2 regions of the Lentzea sp. CA-135723 genome follow, and region 1 is predicted to be linked to the other one. Evidence: predicted binding sites of a transcription regulator. Region 1 holds the regulator's gene; the other holds the start of a gene.
The links. The regulator HspR, encoded in region 1, represses chaperone genes until heat shock. The targets are predictions, from matches to a motif close to ANNTTGAGTNNNNNNNACTCAANNT.
Positions count from the first base shown of each region.

Region 1 (9,720 bases):
TCTTCGACCTCGGTGGCGGCACGTTCGACGTCTCGCTGCTCGAGCTCGGTGACGGCGTGGTCGAGGTCCGGGCGACCTCCGGTGACAACCACCTCGGTGGCGACGACTGGGACCAGCGCGTCGTCGACTGGCTGGTCGAGCGCTTCAAGCAGGCCAACGGCATCGACCTGACCAAGGACAAGATGGCCCTGCAGCGGATCCGCGAGGCCGCCGAGAAGGCCAAGATCGAGCTGTCCAGCTCGTCGCAGGCGTCGATCAACCTGCCGTACATCACGGTGGACGGCGACAAGAACCCGCTGTTCCTCGACGAGACGCTGTCGCGCGCCGAGTTCCAGCGGATCACGAACGACCTGCTGGAGCGCACCCGCGCGCCGTTCAACAACGTGATCAAGGACGCCAACATCTCCGTCGGCGACATCGACCACGTCGTGCTCGTCGGTGGCTCCACCCGCATGCCCGCCGTCGGTGAGCTCGTCAAGGAGCTGACCGGTGGCCGCGAGCCCAACAAGGGCGTGAACCCGGACGAGGTCGTCGCCGTCGGCGCCGCCCTGCAGGCCGGTGTCCTCAAGGGCGAGGTCAAGGACGTCCTGCTGCTCGACGTCACCCCGCTGTCCCTCGGCATCGAGACCAAGGGCGGCATCATGACCAAGCTGATCGAGCGCAACACCACGATCCCGACGAAGCGCTCCGAGACCTTCACGACGGCCGACGACAACCAGCCGTCCGTGCAGATCCAGGTCTTCCAGGGCGAGCGCGAGATCGCGGCGCACAACAAGAAGCTCGGCATGTTCGAGCTGACCGGCCTGCCGCCCGCCCCGCGTGGCGTGCCGCAGATCGAGGTCACCTTCGACATCGACGCGAACGGCATCGTCCACGTCTTCGCGAAGGACCTGGGCACCGGCAAGGAGCAGTCGATGACGATCACCGGTGGCTCCGCGCTGCCGAAGGACGACATCGACCGCATGGTGAAGGACGCCGAGGCCCACGCGGAGGAGGACAAGCGCCGCCGCGAGGAGGCCGAGGTCCGCAACCAGGCCGAGACGCTCGTCTACCAGACGGAGAAGGTCGTCAAGGAGAACGACGACAAGCTCCCCGCCGAGATCAAGGACAAGGTCAACGCCGCGATCGCGGAGGCGACCGAGGCGCTCAAGGGCACCGACATCAACGCCATCAAGACGGCGGTCGAGAAGCTCGCGACCGAGTCCCAGGCCATCGGCCAGGCGATCTACGCCAACGCTCCTGGTGCTCAGGGCGCCGAGGCCCCCGGTGCGGACGCGCCGGGTGCCGCGGGTGCCGGTGCGGGCGCCAAGAAGGACGATGACGTCGTCGACGCCGAGATCGTGGACGAGGACGAGAAGAAGTGACCGAACCGAGGCACGCCGCCCCCGACGAGGAGCAGCCTCAGGTCGTCGTGAACGACCGGCGCCGGATCGACCCGGAAACGGGCGAGGTCCGGCCGCCGGCCCACGCGGCTCCCGAGGAAGGCGCTGCTCCGGAAGAGCCCCTGGTCGCCGAGGTCGTGGACGAGGTGGCCGCCGAGCTGAAGACCCAGCTCGACGAGCGCACCGCCGACCTGCAGCGGCTCACCGCCGAGTACGCGAACTACCGCAAGCGGGTGGAACGCGACCGCGAGGCAGTGATCAACAACGCGAAGGCGACCGTCGCCGGCGAGCTGCTGTCGGTGCTGGACGACATCGAACGGGCCGCCGCGCACGGCGACCTGACCGGTGCGTTCAAGGCCGTGGCGGACAAGCTCGTGTCCACGTTGCAGAAGACCGGCCTCGAGCCGTTCGCGCACGAGGGCGAGGCGTTCGACCCGTCGGTGCACGAGGCCGTGCAGCACAGCACGTCCCCGGACGTCGACGGACCGACGGTCACCGCGGTGCTGCGCCGCGGCTACACCTTCGGCGAGAAGCTCGTCCGCCCCGCGCTTGTCGCGGTGACCGACCACGAGCCCGGTGCCGCGCCGGCTCCGGCTGAAGAAGCGTAGGGAGGAGGAGACGTCCGGTGAGTGCTAGGGACTGGATCGAGAAGGACTTCTACCGCGAGCTGGGCGTCTCCTCCGACGCGTCGGCCGACGAGATCAAGAAGTCGTACCGCAAGCTCGCGCGCGAGCTGCACCCGGACGCGAACCCCGGCGACGCCAAGGCGGAAGCCCGCTTCAAGGCGGTCTCCGAGGCCTACGGCGTGCTGTCGGACGCGGCCAAGCGCAAGCAGTACGACGAGGCCCGCCGCCTGTTCGCGGGCGGTGGCGGCTTCCCCGGCTCCGGCGGCTTCGGCTCCGGCGGGTTCGACGTCAACGACCTGTTCGGCCGTGCCGCGCAGGGCACCGGTGGCAGCGGCGGCGGGCTGGGCGACCTGCTCGGCGGCCTGTTCAACCGGCGAGGCGGAGGCACGGCCCCCGGCTCGGCCACGCGCCCGCGTCGTGGCGAGGACGTCGAGACCGACGTCCGCATCGACTTCACCGAGGCGGTGAAGGGCGCGACGGTGCCGCTGCGCCTGTCGTCCCCCGCCGCCTGCACCACCTGCAACGGTTCCGGCGCCAAGCCCGGCACCACCCCGCACACCTGCGCGACCTGCTCGGGTTCCGGCCTGGTCACCCGCTCGCAGGGTGCCTTCGCGTTCAGCGAGCCGTGCCGCGACTGCCGCGGCACCGGCCGGATCATCGACGACCCGTGCCCCGAGTGCGGCGGCGACGGCGTCAGCACCCGCACCCGCACGCTCACCGTGCGGATCCCGTCGGGCGTCGACGACGGCCAGCGCATCCGCCTCGCCGGCCAGGGCGAACCGGGCCGCAACGGCGGACCGTCCGGCGACCTGTTCGTGCGCGTGCACGTCAACCCGCACAGCGTCTTCGGCCGCCAGGGCAACGACCTGACGCTCAAGGCCGCGATGACGTTCGACGAGCTCGCACTCGGAACGACGTTGACCGTGCCGACCCTGGACGGCAAGGTGACCTTGAAGGTGCCGGCGGGCACCGCCTCCGGGCGAGTGCTGCGGGCGCGGGGCAAGGGGATCACGAAGCGCGACGGCACTTCGGGCGATCTCCTGATCACCCTGGAGGTCGCGGTGCCGAACAACCTGTCGTCCGAGGCCCGCAAGGCCCTGGAGGCGTACGCCGAAGTGACGCGGGACCACGACCCCCGCAGCGAACTGAACGCACTTCTTGAAGGGCGGTGAGTTCGGTGGGTTTTCCGTTCCCTCCCGGGACCGATGAGGACACGCCGTTCTTCGTGATCTCGGTGGCAGCCCAGCTGTCCGGCCTGCACGCCCAGACCCTCCGGTCCTACGACCGGATGGGCCTGGTCTCCCCGGGCCGCACCTCCGGCGGCGGCCGCCGCTACTCGATGCGCGACATCGTGCTGCTGCGCGAGGTCCAACGCCTCTCCCAGGACGAGGGCGTCAACCTCGCCGGCATCAAGCGCATCATCGACCTGGAAAACCAGGTGGACGCCCTGAGGTCGCGGGTGGTCGAGCTCCAGCAGGAACTCGCCCAGGCCCTGGCGGCAGCCGACTCCACAGCCGCCGCGGTCCACGCCTCCTACCGCCGCGACCTGGTGCCGATCCGCCAGGAGACCGCCCTGGTGGTCTGGAAACCCAAGCCGCGCAAGTGATCTGACGGTTCGGCCGAAGCTTTCGCGACGCCGCGCCCACCGAGCTGGTCGAGTTTTCTGCGACCACCGCGGGGGCGCGGCGTCGCGCTTCAGCCGGCTTCCTTCGCCTCCTACCCTCCGCCGCGCCACCTGCTTTTCGCTGCACCACTTGCCTTCTGTCGCGCCATCCACCTTTCACCGGACCCCCGAGAAGCTCGGCAAACCGAAGGTCCAGCCACCCGGACGGGTGAACCTCGTCCTGATTCACGCCTGGCCCCGTCTAGTAGATGTCCGGAAACCATGATCACCTTCCCCCGCAAGCGGAAGGGGGCGGGCGGCGGCGAGAAGGGGCGGACGAAGCGACCGGCGTTCGAGCAGCAGCACGAAGCCACGCCGGCCAGGTCGGCAGGCCAGGTGTTCGAAGGCCAGGACGATGGCGCGTCACGCGCGTGGAACAGCGGCGGGAACCCCTGCCCTGCTTGAGGAAGCGGCTCGCCACGTCGGCTGCCCGTGAGGAAGCGGCTTGCCGCGTCGGCTGCCTGTGAGGAAGCGCCTCGCCACCTCGGCTGCCCGTGAGGAAGCGCCTCGCCGTGAGCTCGACGGCTCAGCTGCTCCCCACCGCGAGCTCGAAGCTCAGCCCTGCTCGAAGTAGAACCCGCTCTCCAGGTCCTCCAGCAGCCCGGGCCCCGTCGGCTCCCAGCCCAGCAACGCCTTCGTGCGCTCGGCGGACGTCGGCGCGTCCCGCGACACCATGAACGCCAGCGGGCCGAAGTGCTCCTGCCCGCGCTCGGCCGGGATGCTCTCGACCGGCACGCCCAGCTTCCGCCCGATCACCTCGGCGATCTCCCGCATGGTGATCGCCTCCTCGCCGACCGCGTGCAGCACCGAACCCGCCGGCGCCTTCTCCGCCGCCAGCCGGTAGAGGCGCGCCGCGTCCCTCGTGTGGCCTGCCGACCAGCGGTTGGTGCCGTCGCCGGGGTAGCCGGAGATGCCTGTGGCGCGGGCGGTGCGGACCAGGATCGGGATGAAGCCGGCCGTGTCGAGTTCACTGTGGACGGTCGGCGGCAGCACCACGACCGAGCCGCGCAGGCCCGTGGCGTCGAGGATCGCGTTGCGGGCGGCGCCGCGCGGGCCCTCGCTGGGGATCCGCTCCTCCTCGGTGGCCGTGCGGCCCAGGCCGGAGTACGACAGCGTGCCGCCGGTGCCCACCAGCGCCTTGCCGGTGCCGGACAGCTCGTCGAGGAACGCGTGCACCACGGCGAGGTCGGCTTCCGAGGCGCCCTGGTAGTCGCCCGCGTACATCTCCTCGTGCTTGAACGCCAGGTGGATCACGGCGTCCGCCTCGGCCGCTCCCTTGCGCAGGCCGTCGAGGTCGTCCAGGTCGCCGCGCTGGACCGTCACCCCCTGGGCTTCCAGCTTGGCGGCGGAGGTGTCGGAGCGGGCCAGGCCGACGACCTGGTGGCCGGCGCCCAGCAGTTCGGGGACCAGTGCTGAGCCGACGTGGCCGCTGGCGCCCGTGACGAAGACCTTCATGGCACATCCTTGAAAAAGTGATGGGACTTGGTCTCATCAACCGTAGCAGAGTGATGGGACTTAGTCGCATCACTTAGGATGTGGGGCATGGGTCGATGGGAGCCGGACGCGCGGGATCGGTTGGTGCGCGCGGCGCTCGACCTGTTCAGCGAGCAGGGGTACGAGAACACCGCCGTCGCGCAGATCGCCGAGCGCGCCGGGCTCACGAAGAGCACGTTCTTCCGGCACTTCCGCGACAAGCGCGAGGTGTTGTTCGGCGGGCAGGACGTGCTGGCCGAGCTCATGACCGGTGCCATCGCCGCGGCCGGGCCGGAGGTGGGGCCGTTGGAGGCGGTCGAGGCGGCGCTGGTGGCCACCGCGGAGACGTTCACCGAGCAGCGGCGGGCGCACGGGGCGCAGCGGCTCGAGGTGATCGCGGGCAACGACGAGCTGCGGGAGCGGTCCGCGTTGAAGATGGTCGGGTTCGCCGTCGCGATGACGGACGCGCTGCAGCGGCGCGGGGTGCCGGAGCTGGAGGCTTCGGTGGCCGCCGAGCTGGGCGTGCTGGCGTTCAACCACGGCTACGAGCGGTGGCTGCCGTCCGGCGGGGACTTCGGGGAGGTCGCCCGCCGGACGTTCAGCGAGGTGCGGGAAGCAGCCGGCAGGCTAGAGCGAGGCGAGTAGCTCGCCGACCTCGGCCGCGATGCGGTCGAGCGCCTGGTCGTTGTCGTGGGCGGCGATCGCGCGGTCCATCCAGTCCGCGATCAACGGCATCTGCTCCGGCTTCAGGCCGCGCGTCGTGATCTCCGGCGTGCCGAGCCGGATGCCGGACGGGTCGAACGGCTTGCGGGTGTCGAACGGCACCGCGTTGTAGTTCAGCTCGATGCCCGCGCGGTCCAGCGCCTGCGCGGCCGGCTTGCCCGCGATCAGCTTCGACGTCAGGTCGATCAGCACCAGGTGGTTGTCGGTGCCGCCGGAGACCAGGTCGAACCCGCGCTCCAGCAACGCCTCGGCGAGCGCATGGGCGTTGCGCACGATCATCTGCGCGTAGTCGCGGAACTCGGGCCGCGCGGCTTCCTTGAGCGCCACGGCGATGGCGGCCGTGGTGTGGTTGTGCGGACCGCCCTGAAGGCTGGGGAAGACCGCGCGGTCGATCGCCTTCGCGTGCGCGGCGTCGGTGAGGATCATGGCGCCCCGCGGCCCGCGCAACGTCTTGTGCGTGGTCGTGGTGATCACCGGCGCGTGCCCGACCGGCGACGGGTGCGCACCGCCCGCGACCAGCCCGGCGATGTGCGCGATGTCGGCGACGAGCAGCGCGCCGACCTCCTGGGCGATCTCGGCGAACGCCGGGAAGTCGATCGTGCGCGGGATCGCCGTGCCGCCGCAGAAGATCACCTTCGGACGTTCGATCTGCGCCAGCGTGCGGACCTCGTCCATGTCGACGCGGCCGGTCTCCTTGCGGACCTCGTACTGGACGCTGCGGAACCACTTCCCCGTGGCCGAGACGCTCCAGCCGTGCGTGAGGTGGCCGCCCATCGGCAGGGACATGCCCATCACGGTGTCGCCGGGGTTCAGGAACGCGAGGTACACGGCGAGGTTCGCGGGAGAGCCCGAGTAGGGCTGCACGTTCGCGTGCTCGACGCCGAAGAGCGCCTTCGCCCGTTCCTGTGCCAGCAGTTCGACCTGGTCGATGACCTGCTGGCCCTCGTAGTACCGCTTGCCGGGGTAGCCCTCGGAGTACTTGTTCGTCAGCACCGAGCCTGTTGCCTCAAGCACGGCCTGCGACACGTCGTTCTCCGACGCGATCATGCGCAGCTTGCTGGCCTGACGACGTTCCTCGGCCTGGATCAGGGCGGCGATCTCTGGATCGGCTTCGCGCAGCACGGCATCACTCCGTGCCGGGCACCCAGGCGTTCGGTGCGCTCGGCCGTCGCTTCCCGGTGGTCAGTTCCACCCTCGGCACGCCAGTCGCTTGTCGACGTGCCGAGCTTAGTCCAGCGTGAACGGGTCGTACTTGATCCGGTCGAGCGGAGTTCCCGCGACCAGCATGCGGGACACCGTGGACCTGATCATGGCCGGGCTGCCGCAGACCAGGACGTCCCGGTCCTCCCACGCGCCATAGCGGGTGACCACGTCGGCGAGGCTGCCCTGCTCGACACCTCGGACGCCGGGGTCGGACTCCAGCACCGGCACGACCGTGAGCCACGGGTTCGTGGTCGCGATGCGCTGCAGGTTGTCGAGGTCGTACAGGTCCTCGCGGGTGCGGCCGCCGTAGAACAGGTGCACGCGCGGGTTCTCGCCGTACTGCGACATCTCGTCGATGATCGCGTGCATCGGCGCGACACCCGTGCCACCGGCGACCATGAGGATGTCCGTGCCGGCCGTGCGGTCGACCGACAGACGTCCCATGGGCGGTCCGATGCGCCACGTGTCACCGGCCTGCGTGTGGCCGACGACCGAGCGGGACACCCAGCCGCCGTCGACGGACCGGATGTGGAACTCGATGACGCCGTCCTCGCGCGGTGCGTTCGCCGGCGAGAAGTACCGCCACAGGCGCTTGCGCTGCGGCGTCTCCACGCTGACGTACTGACCGGCCTTGTAGCTCACCGGGTGGTCCGGCTGCAGGCGCACGACCGCGAGGTCCCACGACACGCGCTGGTGCTCCAGCACCGTCGCGTGCCAGTAGGCGGGCCCGTTGTCGGCGTCGGCCGCCTCCTGCATCGCCCTCGCCATGAGGGTGTAGGCCTCGGCCCACGCCATCTCGACCTTGGGCGTCCAGGCGGCGCCGGAGAACTTCTTCACCGCGGACAGCAGTGCCGTCCCGACCGCCTCGTAGTGGACGTTGATGACACCGAACTTGCGGTGGTCACGTCCCAGCTGACGCAGGAAGGGAATGAGGTCGTCCGGGCGGTCGACCATCTGCACGACGTGCACGAGGGCGCGCAGCAGACGGCTCCGCTGCACCTCCATGTTCGCGGGGAACATCTCGCGTGTGGCGGGCGAGAGGGAGAAGAGCATGCCGTAGAAGAACTTCGCCACTTCTTCGGCGTGCGGCTCCACCACAGCGAAGCTCTCCCGGATCATCCGCACCATCGCGGTGACGCCAGGCGGGGGTTCTCGGTGTGGCGGGGTAGGGATGGGGCTCAGCACAGCGTTCGCAGTCATGGTCCGCGCGCAGTCTCCACGTTCTCATTGGGTGTTTCTGAGTAGCGCCGGCTGGGGCGCTGTCGTTACTCGTCAAGCATCCGTCCCCCGACGGAGTGGACACTAACCCCTGTTCGAGCCTCCTGACTCCTTGATGCCACCTTCGAGCGAAGCACGGTAACTCTACGTGACTAGTTGTTACCGCAACAGTGTGAATGTGAGGGTCCTTCTGTACCGGGTTGCGTGCTTGCGTGCTTGGGTTGGGCGCGTGTCCCTGCCAGAGCTGACTGAAACCACCTCACCCGACCGTGTGGAGCGCGACGCCTTGCCCGGCTCACGTGGTGAGCACTTCCTCCAATGTGCCCTGGAGACGACCGATCGCGCTACGCGCTTCTACTCGGACCAGGTGCTGGACCACCTGAACCCCCTGATGGTCTCCTTCGTCGCCCGGATGGAGATGGCCTTCGTCTCCACCGCTGACGCCGACGGGGAGTGCGACTCGTCACTGCGCGCGGGGCCGGCCGGGTTCCTGCACGTCGTGGACTCGCGGACCCTCGTCTACCCCGAGTACCGGGGGAACGGGGTGATGGCCTCGCTCGGCAACATCATGGAGAACCCGCACGTTGGGATGCTGATGGTGGACTTCACCGAGGACCTGATCGGGCTGCACGTGAACGGGGCCGCCCGGATCGCTCCCTTCGAGGAGTTCGCCGAGCTGGCCGGGGAGGACCGGAAGGTCGAGCGGTGGGTGGTGGTGTCCGTCGAGGAGGCCTACATCCACTGCCGCAAGCACATCCCCCGGATGGTGCCGGTGGACCGGATCCGGGACTGGGGGACGGACGACGTCCGGCGGAAGGGCGGGGACTTCTTCGAGGCGAAGGCCACGAAGGCTGCCGAGTCCTGAGTCGCTGATCTCGCAGGCGGACGGCCGCGGCGGTGGGACTCCACCGCCGCGGTCGTCCGTCCGGCACGTGCCGCCCCGTTCGTGAGCGTGCGCCGACCCCCGCTCGAGCGGCCCGGCCGACCCTGGGTGTGACCCATCAGCCACCCCAATTCGTTGTTCTAGCTAACTATCTCCAGATATAGTTGTATGACATCAACTAACTACTGGAGGTGTGCCGGTTTGAGTCGGCCCTCGTCGCATCGGGAGATCCTCGAAGCGCTGTCCGGAATCTGGGTGGCGTTGCTCGTCGCGATCCTCAGCTCCACCATCGTCTCGAACGCCCTCCCGACGATCCTGGCCGAGCTCAAAGGCACGCAGACCCAGTACACGTGGGTCATCACCGCGATGCTCCTCGCGTCCACCGCCAGCACGCCCCTGTGGGGGAAGCTCGCGGACCTCTTCGACAAGAAGCGGCTGCTGCAGTCCGCGATCGTGCTGTTCGTGATCGGCTCGGTGCTCTCGGGCCTCAGCCAGAACATGGAGCAGCTGATCGGGTTCCGGGTCGTGCAGGGGCTCGGCATGGGTGGT
Region 1 covers NZ_JBNJMK010000001.1:6,001,670-6,011,389, forward strand. Annotated here, with positions in the region: gene dnaK (molecular chaperone DnaK) at 1-1,364, shown strand, start outside; gene grpE (nucleotide exchange factor GrpE) at 1,361-1,990, shown strand; gene dnaJ (molecular chaperone DnaJ) at 2,008-3,180, shown strand; gene ACQEU1_RS27725 (heat shock protein transcriptional repressor HspR) at 3,186-3,614, shown strand; gene ACQEU1_RS27730 (hypothetical protein) at 3,894-4,076, shown strand; gene ACQEU1_RS27735 (SDR family oxidoreductase) at 4,227-5,126, opposite strand; gene ACQEU1_RS27740 (TetR/AcrR family transcriptional regulator) at 5,214-5,789, shown strand; gene glyA (serine hydroxymethyltransferase) at 5,772-6,989, opposite strand; ZMP/ZTP riboswitch at 7,003-7,087, opposite strand; gene ACQEU1_RS27750 (FAD-binding oxidoreductase) at 7,095-8,198, opposite strand; gene ACQEU1_RS27755 (pyridoxamine 5'-phosphate oxidase family protein) at 8,518-9,153, shown strand; gene ACQEU1_RS27760 (MDR family MFS transporter) at 9,373-9,720, shown strand, end outside.

Region 2 (9,720 bases), 870 kb from region 1:
CTCCAGCGGTTCCTCGCCGTCGTTGCAGACCCGAAGCCGCGCCATGGGCTCCTCATCGACGGTCATCGGACCACTTCCAGACCAGCGGCGGCCTGCCTCCCTTGGGCAGCGCGGCCGCGTGTTCGGTGGTGCGCCCCAGGCCCGGCACGCGGTCCATCGTGCGGCCCAGGTTGGCCGGGTAGGGCCGGTCGCCGGTCAGCGACTCGGTCACGTCCAACGCCTGCGCCGTCGTGAACTCACGCCCCAGCAGGCCGGCGGTGAACGGCACGTCGCGCCACAGCTTGTCGGCGAACATCGGGCGGCAGTCGGCGACGATCCGGTCGTGGTCGAACGCCAGCGGTGGCACGGCGGTCAGCGGCGCCCAGGTCAGGTGCTCGACCTCGCGCGGGCGGGTGACCGTGGCCCACAGCGCGATCGACAGCGTCGGGCCGCGCGGGTCACGGGACGGTTCGTCGAACGTGGCGAGCTGGCCGGTCGCCGTCACCGAGTCCTCTGCCAGGCCCAGCTTGCCGACGACAGCCCTGGTGGTGGCGTCGCGCAGGCGTTCGCCCCTGCCCAGCAGCACGCCGGGAAGGGCCAGTTCGCCCGCGAACGGCTCCTGCGCGCGCGGTGCCACCCCCACGAGCACCGCGCGCGCGTCCGGGTCGAAACGCAGCACGATCACGTCCACCGACACCAGAGTCGACTCGATCATGGCCGCGATTCTCCCCCTTCAGTTCCGGACCGGCGTGCGCACCTGGTAGTCGGCGCGGGCGGGTCCCGCCCCCGTGACCTCCACGCCCACCCCCAGCAGGTCGCCGAGGTACGCCACGGGGTCCGTCAGCTCCACCAACCCCTCGATGGTGGAGACCTTCAGCCCATGAGCGTCCAGGTGCGTCACGGCCAGTCCGTCGATGCCACCGCAACACCGGACCGCGTACTGAAGCAGTTCGGCGTCGAGGTGACCCGCCCGCCACGCACCCTGGAACTCCCCCGTCCCGTTGTGCGCCTCGGGAAACCTCGCGAGGACGGCGGCGTCCTCGGTCGGCAGCGGCCCCGCGCCGTGCCGCGTCTGGTAGGTCCTGGTCACGCCGATCACGCGGGCGTGGCTGCCGTCGAGCAGCTCGCGGGCGTTGCGCGGGACGACCGTGGACCAGGTGGTGTGCGGGTGGAACCCGTAGGTCTCGTCGAGGAGAACACCTTGGGCGCCCTCGAAGACGAGCCGTCCGTCCGGCAGGTCGTCGTTCGTGATGCGGACGGCGTCGGCGAACGCGCGGTAGAGCAGGACCAGCTCGTCCACGCTGATGCCGTCGCCGATCAGCGGCTCGTAGAACTTCGCGAGCACGTCCAGGCGTTGCCGGAGCGTGCGCGGGTTCAGGCAGTCTCCGACCCTGGGAGCGGGCCCCGGGTAGCCGAGAACCTCTTGTCCCTCAACGACTTCGCCTTTCGTGTGGCGGGCGAGCAGCCCGTACCAGGCGGTCTCGCCGATGCCCTTGCCGCACGAGCCGTGCCGGTTCTCGCCCCTGGCGTACTCGCGCGCCCGGTTGGCGGCCACGTGGAACGGCGTGGTGAGCAGGGCGTTCGCCGCGATCGACATCAGCGAGAGCGGGTCGACGACACCGAGCGCCTCCAGTTCGCGCGACTCGGTGGCCAGCGCGATCGGCTCCACCAGGACGTGCCGGGAGAGCAGGGTCGGCACGCCCGCGAGCGTGCCGGACCCGAACTGGCTGAACGTGTGGTGCCGTCCGTCGGCGATCACGTTGTGCGCGGCCTGCGCACCGCCGTTGAACCGCACGACGGTGCTGACCGAGCCGTCCGCGCACAGAGCGTCGACGACCGCTCCCTTGCCCTCGTCGCCGAACCCGAGCCCGACGACGATCACATGGTCGTTCACGACAGCGCCACGTCGTCGGGACCGTCGATGCCAAGCGGCGCCGCCACGACCGCGCGCTTGCCGCTGCCGACCGCGACGAGCGCCTTGCCGACGGCGTCGCGTTCGGCGGCCGACCCGACCTCGGCGAGGTCGACCAGCGCCTGGTCGAGGTCCACGACCTGCTCCTCCAGCCCGATCGTGGCCGCGATCAGCTCGCACACCGCGCCGGGGTCGTCCAGCTTGAGGAAGTTCTGGCCGAGGATGGCGCGCCAGTGGTCACCGATGCTGTCGTCGTGGAAGTACGACGACTGGTTGGGCAGGATGAAGTAGACGTGCCACTTCTTGGCGAGCTCGCGGTACACCGACACGGGGTCGATGTCCTGCTTGACGTCGTCGCCGATGACCCGGCGGATGTGCCGGGCCTCGAGCCGCGGCTTGTTCAGCTCGTCGCCGATGATGAACAGGTAGCCCTTGCGGCCGCGCTTCTGCCACGCGTCCGTGACGACGTGCCGTGCGATGAAGTACGCGGCCAGCTCGTACGACTCGCTCTTCTGCCCGCCGCCGTTGCCTTCGAGGAAGATGTCGCGCAGCTGCTCGTCCATGCGGTTGTCCGACTCGAACTGCCCGACCTGCAACGGAACCCGGTCGCTGTCGGCGTCCCCGATGCCACCGAACAGCAGCTGCGGGTCAGCCAGATATCCCTTGCGCTGCAACAACCCGTGCAGCTTGCCGAGCTTGCCCTGCATGATCATCGGCACGCTGCCCATCGAGCCCGTGACGTCGAACAGCACGGCGATCGGTGTCGAGTCGGCGTGGTCGGCCGAGTCTCTGCACTCGCGGAAGCCGACCTGGAACGGGTCGAGCGACGGCGCCGCCTTCCAGCCCGACGCCGGCGTGGCCTTGACCGAGGCGGTGTAGCCGAAGTCGGCGATCCCCTTGGCGGCGCGGAAGGTCCTGGCCGCGGCGTACGCGTTGTCGTCCCAGTTGCCGTGTCCCATGGTCATTCTCCTGTCTTGGGCATCGTGAACGGGCGGAAGGTCCTCGGCCCGTAGAGCTCTTCGAGCAGTTCGTCGTACTCGCGGATCAGATCTGCGGCGTCCGGCCGTTGTTGCGGACGGTCCTGCATGCACCCCCTGGCGAAAGTTCGTTGCCTGGTTTCGTTGGGGAGCAACAGGTCGAGCATCAGCCTGTGTGCCATGTGGACGTCGGTGGCGGCGGTGACCGGCTCGTTGTTCGCGACCTCCGGCGGGTACTCGATCGTCTTGCTGGTCGCCATCAGCCGTTCGTTCTCCTGCACCGCGAACGACCAGCCGACCAGGACGATCCCGTGTTGTTCTGGGTGCACCAGGACGTTGTCCTTGGTGACGGCACCGTGCACCAGACCCGCTTGATGCGCTCCGGCCAACGCTTTCAGGAGCCTGCGGTGCATCCACGCGTAGTCGCGTCCGTCCAGACCCGCGGGGAATGCCTTGTGGACCTCTTCGAGCGTCACGAAGCCGTCCCTGAGCGGGTCGAGCACCGTGAACGCCCTGGAGCCCTTCGCCGTCTCGCCCGACGTGTCGAGCAGCCGCGGGTAGAACGGCCGCAGCCACGCGTTGCGGTCGGTGAAGCGTTCGAGCCTGCGCAACGCCTCCCACTCGCCGTGGATCAGCGGGTTGAGACCGGGGTTGCGCACCACCTTGACCACGTACGGGCCGTCGGCCTCGTAGAGGTTGGCGATGCTGCCGACCGCGAACGGCTCGCCGATGCGGTAGGCGCCGGTCCGGGTGGTCAGCGTGACCGTCCTGGCGTTGACCCACTCGTGGTGCAGGCGGGTCAGTTCGGCCTGGGCGGCGTGGGCGCGGGTGTTGGCCGGGCCGACCACGTCGGGGTGCAGGACCGAGGAGAGCGCGCGGTACCGGCGCCGCGCCTCCCGGCGCAGGTCGGGGTCCGTGGTGCGCGGGCCGAACAGCGCCTCGGGCGAGGTCGCGCGTTCGACCAGGTCCAGCGCTTCCGTCGTCGTGAGCATGGTTTGAGTCTTGCAAACTCAAACTCCGATCGCAAGCCCTTCCGCTGAGACCCGTTTCACGGTGTCCGCCGCCGCGGCCGCCGGGTACCCGGCCCTGATACACGGGAGGAGGCACATGCTTTTCGTCGTCCTGGGCTGCTCGGTGGCCTTCGCACTGCTGGTCGTGGAGGTGGTCCACCGGCTGGTGCGCCGGTTCAGCCACAGCGGCCGGATGTACCGGCCCGGTCAGGTCTTCGGGGCCCTGCTGGCCGCGCAGATCAGCCTCAGCGCGTACCCGGTGGACGCGCCGGTCACGTTGCACGTGCTGGGGATCGCGTTGATCCTGGCGGGCGCGTGGCTGCTGGCCGCGTTGATCAGCACGCTGGTGGACCTGTCGCTGTCACGGATTCGCACCGACGTCACGGACAACCGGCACGCGCGCCGCGTGCACACGCAGGTCGTGCTGGTGCGGCGGCTGGTGCTGGTGGTCATCGGGGTGCTGGCGGTCGGGGCGATCCTGATGACGTTCCCCGGTGCGCGGGCGGTCGGGTCCACGGTGCTGGCCTCGGCGGCGGTGATCGGTGCGGTGGCGGCGTTCTCCGCGCAGTCGTTGCTGGGCAACCTGATCTCGGGGTTGCAGATCGCGTTCAGCGACGCGGTGCGGCTGGACGACGTCGTGGTGGTCGAGGGCGAGTGGGGGCGGGTCGAGGACGTCACGCTGACTTACGTCGTGCTGCACCTGTGGGACGACCGGCGGCTGGTACTGCCCACCTCGTACTTCTTGAAGACGCCGTTCGAGAACTGGACGCGCACGCAGTCGGCGTTGCTGGGCACCGTCGAGCTCGATCTCGACTGGACGGTGCCGGTCGAGGCGATGCGGCAGGAGATGCGGTCCATGCTGGAGGGCAGCGACCTGTGGGACGGGCGGGTGTCGGTCCTCCAGGTCACGCAGGCGACGCAGGGGTTCGTGCGGTTGCGGGCGCTGGTGAGCGCCGCCGACGCCGGGAAGCTCTGGGACCTCAGGTGTTTGACGCGCGAGCACCTGGTGGACTGGGTGCAGCGGCAGCACGACGGGGCGTTGCCGCACATCCGCACGCGCGCGCTCACTCGCGCGTCGAAGCAGCAGCCCACAGGTGACCAGCACACGGACGCGCGGGTGTTCGGCGAGAGCCTGGACGGGGCGTTGCGGGAGCAGGCGTTTGCGGGGCCCAAGCAGTAGACCTAGGCCGTGGAGCGTTCGAGGATGCCGGTGATCAGGCCGCGGCATCGGGCGATCTCGGCGGCCTGGTCGTCCAGGCGGGCTACCTCGGCGTGCAGGGTCGCCATCAGGTTCGCGCACGGGTCGAGGCGCGGTGAGGCGTCCACGACGCACGGCAGCAGCAGCGCGATGGTGGCGACGGGCAGGCCCACGTTCAGCAGCGCCTTGATCCGCCGCACGGTCTCAACGTCGGTCTGCCGGTAGACGCGGTAGCCGTTCGGGGACCGTTCCGACGACAGCAGGCCGCACTTCTCGTAGTGGCGGATCGAACGGGCGGAAACGCCGCACTCGGCGGCCAGTTCACCGATCAACACGATGAAAGCCCTGCTGGCGCCGGCGGAGACGCCTGACCGACGCGGCCGCAATGGCGTCCCGTCGCCGGCGGACTACTGCCTGCGCACCGAGGTCGACGACCTGCACGCCGTCCTCGACCGCCACGAGAGCACCACCCTGATCGGCCGCAGCTACGGCGGGATCTTCGCCCTGCTCACGACTCAGGAGCGCGACGACCTCACGGGCGCTCGTGCTTTACGAACCCGCGATCGGCATCAACCCCGTCGCGGTCGACGCCTAGGAGAAAGCTCTCACCGCAGGCGGCCGCGACCTGACCCTGGAGATCGTGGTCGTCCGGATCGTCGACGAGCTGGTCTGCTGCGACAGCGCCCCCGAACGCTGGGAGGTTGCGACGACCATGATGTGCGAACTGCAGGCCGCCGTCCACGAGCCGCCGAAGCTGGACATTCCGGTCACGGTCATCGTCGGTGAGCACACGGATCACCTGTTCGGACCAGCCGCGAGGACCATCGCGAACGACACCGGCGGCGCCCTGACCACCATCGAAGGCGCAGGTCACGTGGCTCACCTGACGCATCCGGAAGAGTTCGCGAAGATCGTGCAACCAGGCGTCGCGGCCACTCCGTCCTAGATCCATGAGAAGACCGCTCGCCGTCGCGTTTTGCGCGCTGGCTCTCGGGAGCTGTGGTACGAACGGGTCTCCAGCCGTGCCCTTGGCGGAGGTGCCTGCCGTGTCAGCAGCCAAACCGGACAAGAACCGGATCGAGCAGGCGAAGCGTGACGGCCACCTCACAGTGCCACTGACGATCGCCGTGCAGCAGGGACGCAGCGAGGAGGTCGAGCAGGCACTGAAGGCGCTGGGCGCGACCGTCGAGTCGCGGGATCCCAGAATCGGCTACCTGCGCGCCGAGATGCCGGTCGACAAGGTGGAAGACGCGCATCTGATCATCGGGGTGTCCGCGATCGACGTGGACGAACCGCTCAGCAACAAGTTGCCTGAACCGTAGAAAGCCCCAGAATCTCGTGGATTCTGGGGCTTTCCGCGTTCCTAAGTGGACTTAGCTGACTGCCTGCACGATCACGGCACCGCTGCCGATCACGGCGTTGTCGAACGTGCGGACCTCGAGCTCACCGCGCAGCACGCGGCCGGCACCGGGCTGGCCGAGCGGCGTGATGACGCCCGTGGCGTTCCACGACGCACCCGCGGCGCGGTCGGCGTTGCTGTCCGAGACGGTCAGCGTGCCGAGCGACGAAGCGGTGTAGACGTCGAAGTAGTCGAACTCCGTGGTGCCCGCGGGCACCGCGTAGCCGTCCACCAGGGCGACCCAGTTGCCCGCGGCCGGGTTGGTGATCGTCACGGACTCCTCGGAGTCCGCGTCGGCCGACTGACCGGCGAGCACGCAGCTGCCCGTCGTGCAGTTGTAGACCAGCAGGTCGAGGTCAGCGCCCTGATCGGTGGTGTTGCCGATCGTGACGGTGAGCCGCGTCGAGCCGGGCGCGACGGCGATCGGGTACTGCTGCTGCGCGAGGTTCGCGATCGACGGGCGGGCCGTCTTCGCGCTGCCGACCGCACCCGCCGCGAGCCGGCCGTTGAAGCTGGCCTGCGTGTTCGTGACGGAGTAGGTGCGCTCGATCGGGGTGCCGACCGTGCCGGACGCGATGACGTCCGGGTTCGGGCTGATCGTCGTGCCGAGGACGGACGCGGTCACCGAGTACGGCGCCTCGTCGGCGTCGGAGGTGCGGCGCGCCTCGACCACGATCTCCCAGACACCGGCGATCGGGTTGGCGACCGTGCGGCTCGTCGGCGTGCCACCGGCACAACCGGCGCCCGCGTCGGGGTTGTAGCAGTTGGTCGACGTGTTGCTGTCGAACCCGATGCCCTGCGGGGTGTAGCGCAGGAAGCGGACCTGGCCCTTGCCGGCCTCGGCGCCACCGGCGGTCATGTCGACCTTCAGCGCGGTCGTGCCCTTCGGCACGTTCACGAAGAGGCTGGTCGACTGGTTGCGCGCGATCGTGCCCGACTTGGTGACCGAGAACTTGTTGGCGGCGGTGAAGTTCTCCGACGCGAACACGGCGTTCATGGTCTGCGCGTCAACGCCGGGGGTCTCCGGGTTGTCGAGCTGCAGGACGGCGCTGTGGGCGCCGGCCGTCTTGGCCTTGACCTTGACCGGGAACTGGACCGGCGTGTTCAGCGGCAGCTCGACCTTCTTGGCCGACGTGAACGTGCCGTCGTTGCCCTTCCACGACACGTTGTACGTCTCGTCGTCGTGGCCCGAGGTGCGCGTCAGCGTGTAGGTGCGGGTGTACTCCTGGCCCGCCGTCACGCCTTCACGGTCGTGGATGCCGACACCGACGTTCGGGGTGGGCAGGATCTGTCCACTGAGGACGGTGTTGACCGCGACGGACGTCTTCACCTTGTCCGGCACGGAGTGCTTGTCCAGCAGCGTCCACGCGGCGTTGGTGTTGAAGAGACCCGCGCCCTGCTCGTAGGCACCGAGGGTGCTCACGAAGTTCGCGCTGCGCTGGATCGCGTAGCGCAGCTCGGCGCTGGTGGGGCGCTGGCCGTTGTGCGTGGCCTTGAACGCGCTCACGAGCAGCGCGGCGGCACCGGTCGCCTGCGGGGCGGCCATCGACGTGCCGTTGAACTGCGAGTAGCCGGGCGGGAGGGCGTAGGTGCCCGCCACCGGGCCGCCTGCCTGCCAGCGCGGCGTGGTGGAGATCGCCGAACCGGGCGCGACGATGTTCGGCTTGAAGCCGCCGTCCTCCGCCGGGCCGCGCGACGAGAAGCCGTGCAGGTTCTGCTTCTGCGCGGTCTTCGAGCCGTAGTTGGAGAGCCAGGTCTCCTTGGTGATGTACGAGCCGACGCTCACCGCGTTGGTGGCGACCGACGGGTCACCGACGGTGTTGGCGCCCGCGCCCGAGTTGCCCGCCGAGATGAACAGCTGGACGTTGTACTCGTCGATCGTGCGGTTGTAGAGCTCCGCACGGGCGTTGTTCGGGGCGTCGTAGTTGAGCGCCGGGAGGCCACCGATGGAGATGTTCACGACGTCGGCGCCGTTGCGCGCGGCGTAGAGGACACCGTCGATGAGACCGGAGCTCGTGCAGGACGGGTTGGTGAGGCACGCCTTGATGGCGATCAGCTTCGCGCCGGGGGCCGCACCGGCCATCTTGCCGTCGAACATCTTGTTCGCCGCGGTGATGCCGGCGACGTGGGTGCCGTGCGCGGCGCCCGAGATGCCCAGGTTGACGTACGGGGTGCCCGCGTTGTCGTAGATCGAGCGGTCGGTCTGCACGACGAACGCGACGCGCTCGGCCACCGCGGTCGCGGGGTTGTCGACACCGAAGTAGCCGACGTCGTTCTTGACCTTGTAGTCGATCATGCGCTTGTTGTTGGTGAAGTCGCCGTCACCGTCGACGTCGACGAACACCTCCTTCGTCGTGATGTCCTGGAGGACACCGAAGACGTCGGTGCGGTCGCCGTCGCGGTTGATGTCGCCGCCGGTCTCGCTGTTGGCGAGGCCGAGGTCGCCCGCGGTCTCGGCGAAGCGGCCGAACGAGTACGGGCCACCGGTCGCCGGCGCGGTCCACTCACGGCCGCCGTCGGTGAACTTGCCGACCTTGCCGGTCTTGGTCATGGTGACCCAGGTGCCGTCGCCGGAGTTCGTGGCGTTCGCGTTGTACCAGTCGACGATCTTGCGCTCGCCGGTGCTGGTCGTCTGCAGGGCGGGCGTGTCGAGGTCGATGCCCGAGTCGATCACCGCGATCTTGGTGTCGCGGCCGTCCCACTTCGGGTGCGCGGTGGCGAACTGCGCCGCCTGCGTGTCCTGCGTCGGCATGTACGGGTTGGTGCGCGGGGTCTTCGAGTCCGGCGCCTTCTGCGGGGCCGGGTTCTCCATGCCCTGCGGACGCGGGTCGTCCACCGCGATCAGCCCGTCGACGTCGACCTTGTCGACCGACGCGAGCTTGGCCGCCTTCGCCGCGTTGTCACGCGGGATGGTCACCTTGACGTAGTCGACGTCCTTCTCGACCTTCTCGACCGTGGCGCCGAGCGCCTTGAGGTCGTTGATCGCGGCGTCGGTCTTGCCCTTCTCGGCGGCGACCAGCAGGTCGACGGTCGGCTTGCCCTCCAGGGCGGCCTTGTCGACGAGCGCGCGGTCCTGCTTGTCCAGCTGCTTGTCAGCGGCCGGGGTCTGCTGCGGTGCGTTCTGCGCGATGGCAGGGGTGGCGGCGAAGCCGAACCCGGTAGTGCCCAGCACCGCGGTCAGCAAGACCGTTCCGGTGCGGCGTCTCCAGTTCTTCACGGCGCATGTGCCCTTCGTGGGGTAAAGA
Region 2 covers NZ_JBNJMK010000001.1:6,872,176-6,881,895, reverse strand. Annotated here, with positions in the region: gene ACQEU1_RS32270 (hypothetical protein) at 1-66, opposite strand, end outside; gene ACQEU1_RS32265 (NUDIX hydrolase) at 53-694, opposite strand; gene ACQEU1_RS32260 (adenylosuccinate synthetase) at 713-1,873, opposite strand; gene ACQEU1_RS32255 (hypothetical protein) at 1,870-2,850, opposite strand; gene ACQEU1_RS32250 (adenylate cyclase) at 2,853-3,860, opposite strand; gene ACQEU1_RS32245 (mechanosensitive ion channel family protein) at 3,976-5,058, shown strand; gene ACQEU1_RS32240 (MerR family transcriptional regulator) at 5,061-5,411, opposite strand; gene ACQEU1_RS32235 (alpha/beta fold hydrolase) at 5,717-6,022, shown strand; gene ACQEU1_RS32230 (hypothetical protein) at 6,123-6,398, shown strand; gene ACQEU1_RS32225 (S8 family serine peptidase) at 6,450-9,692, opposite strand.
Region 2: ACQEU1_RS32250 (adenylate cyclase) is a predicted target of HspR. The motif match lies at 3,861-3,885, and genes of this name have one in related genera.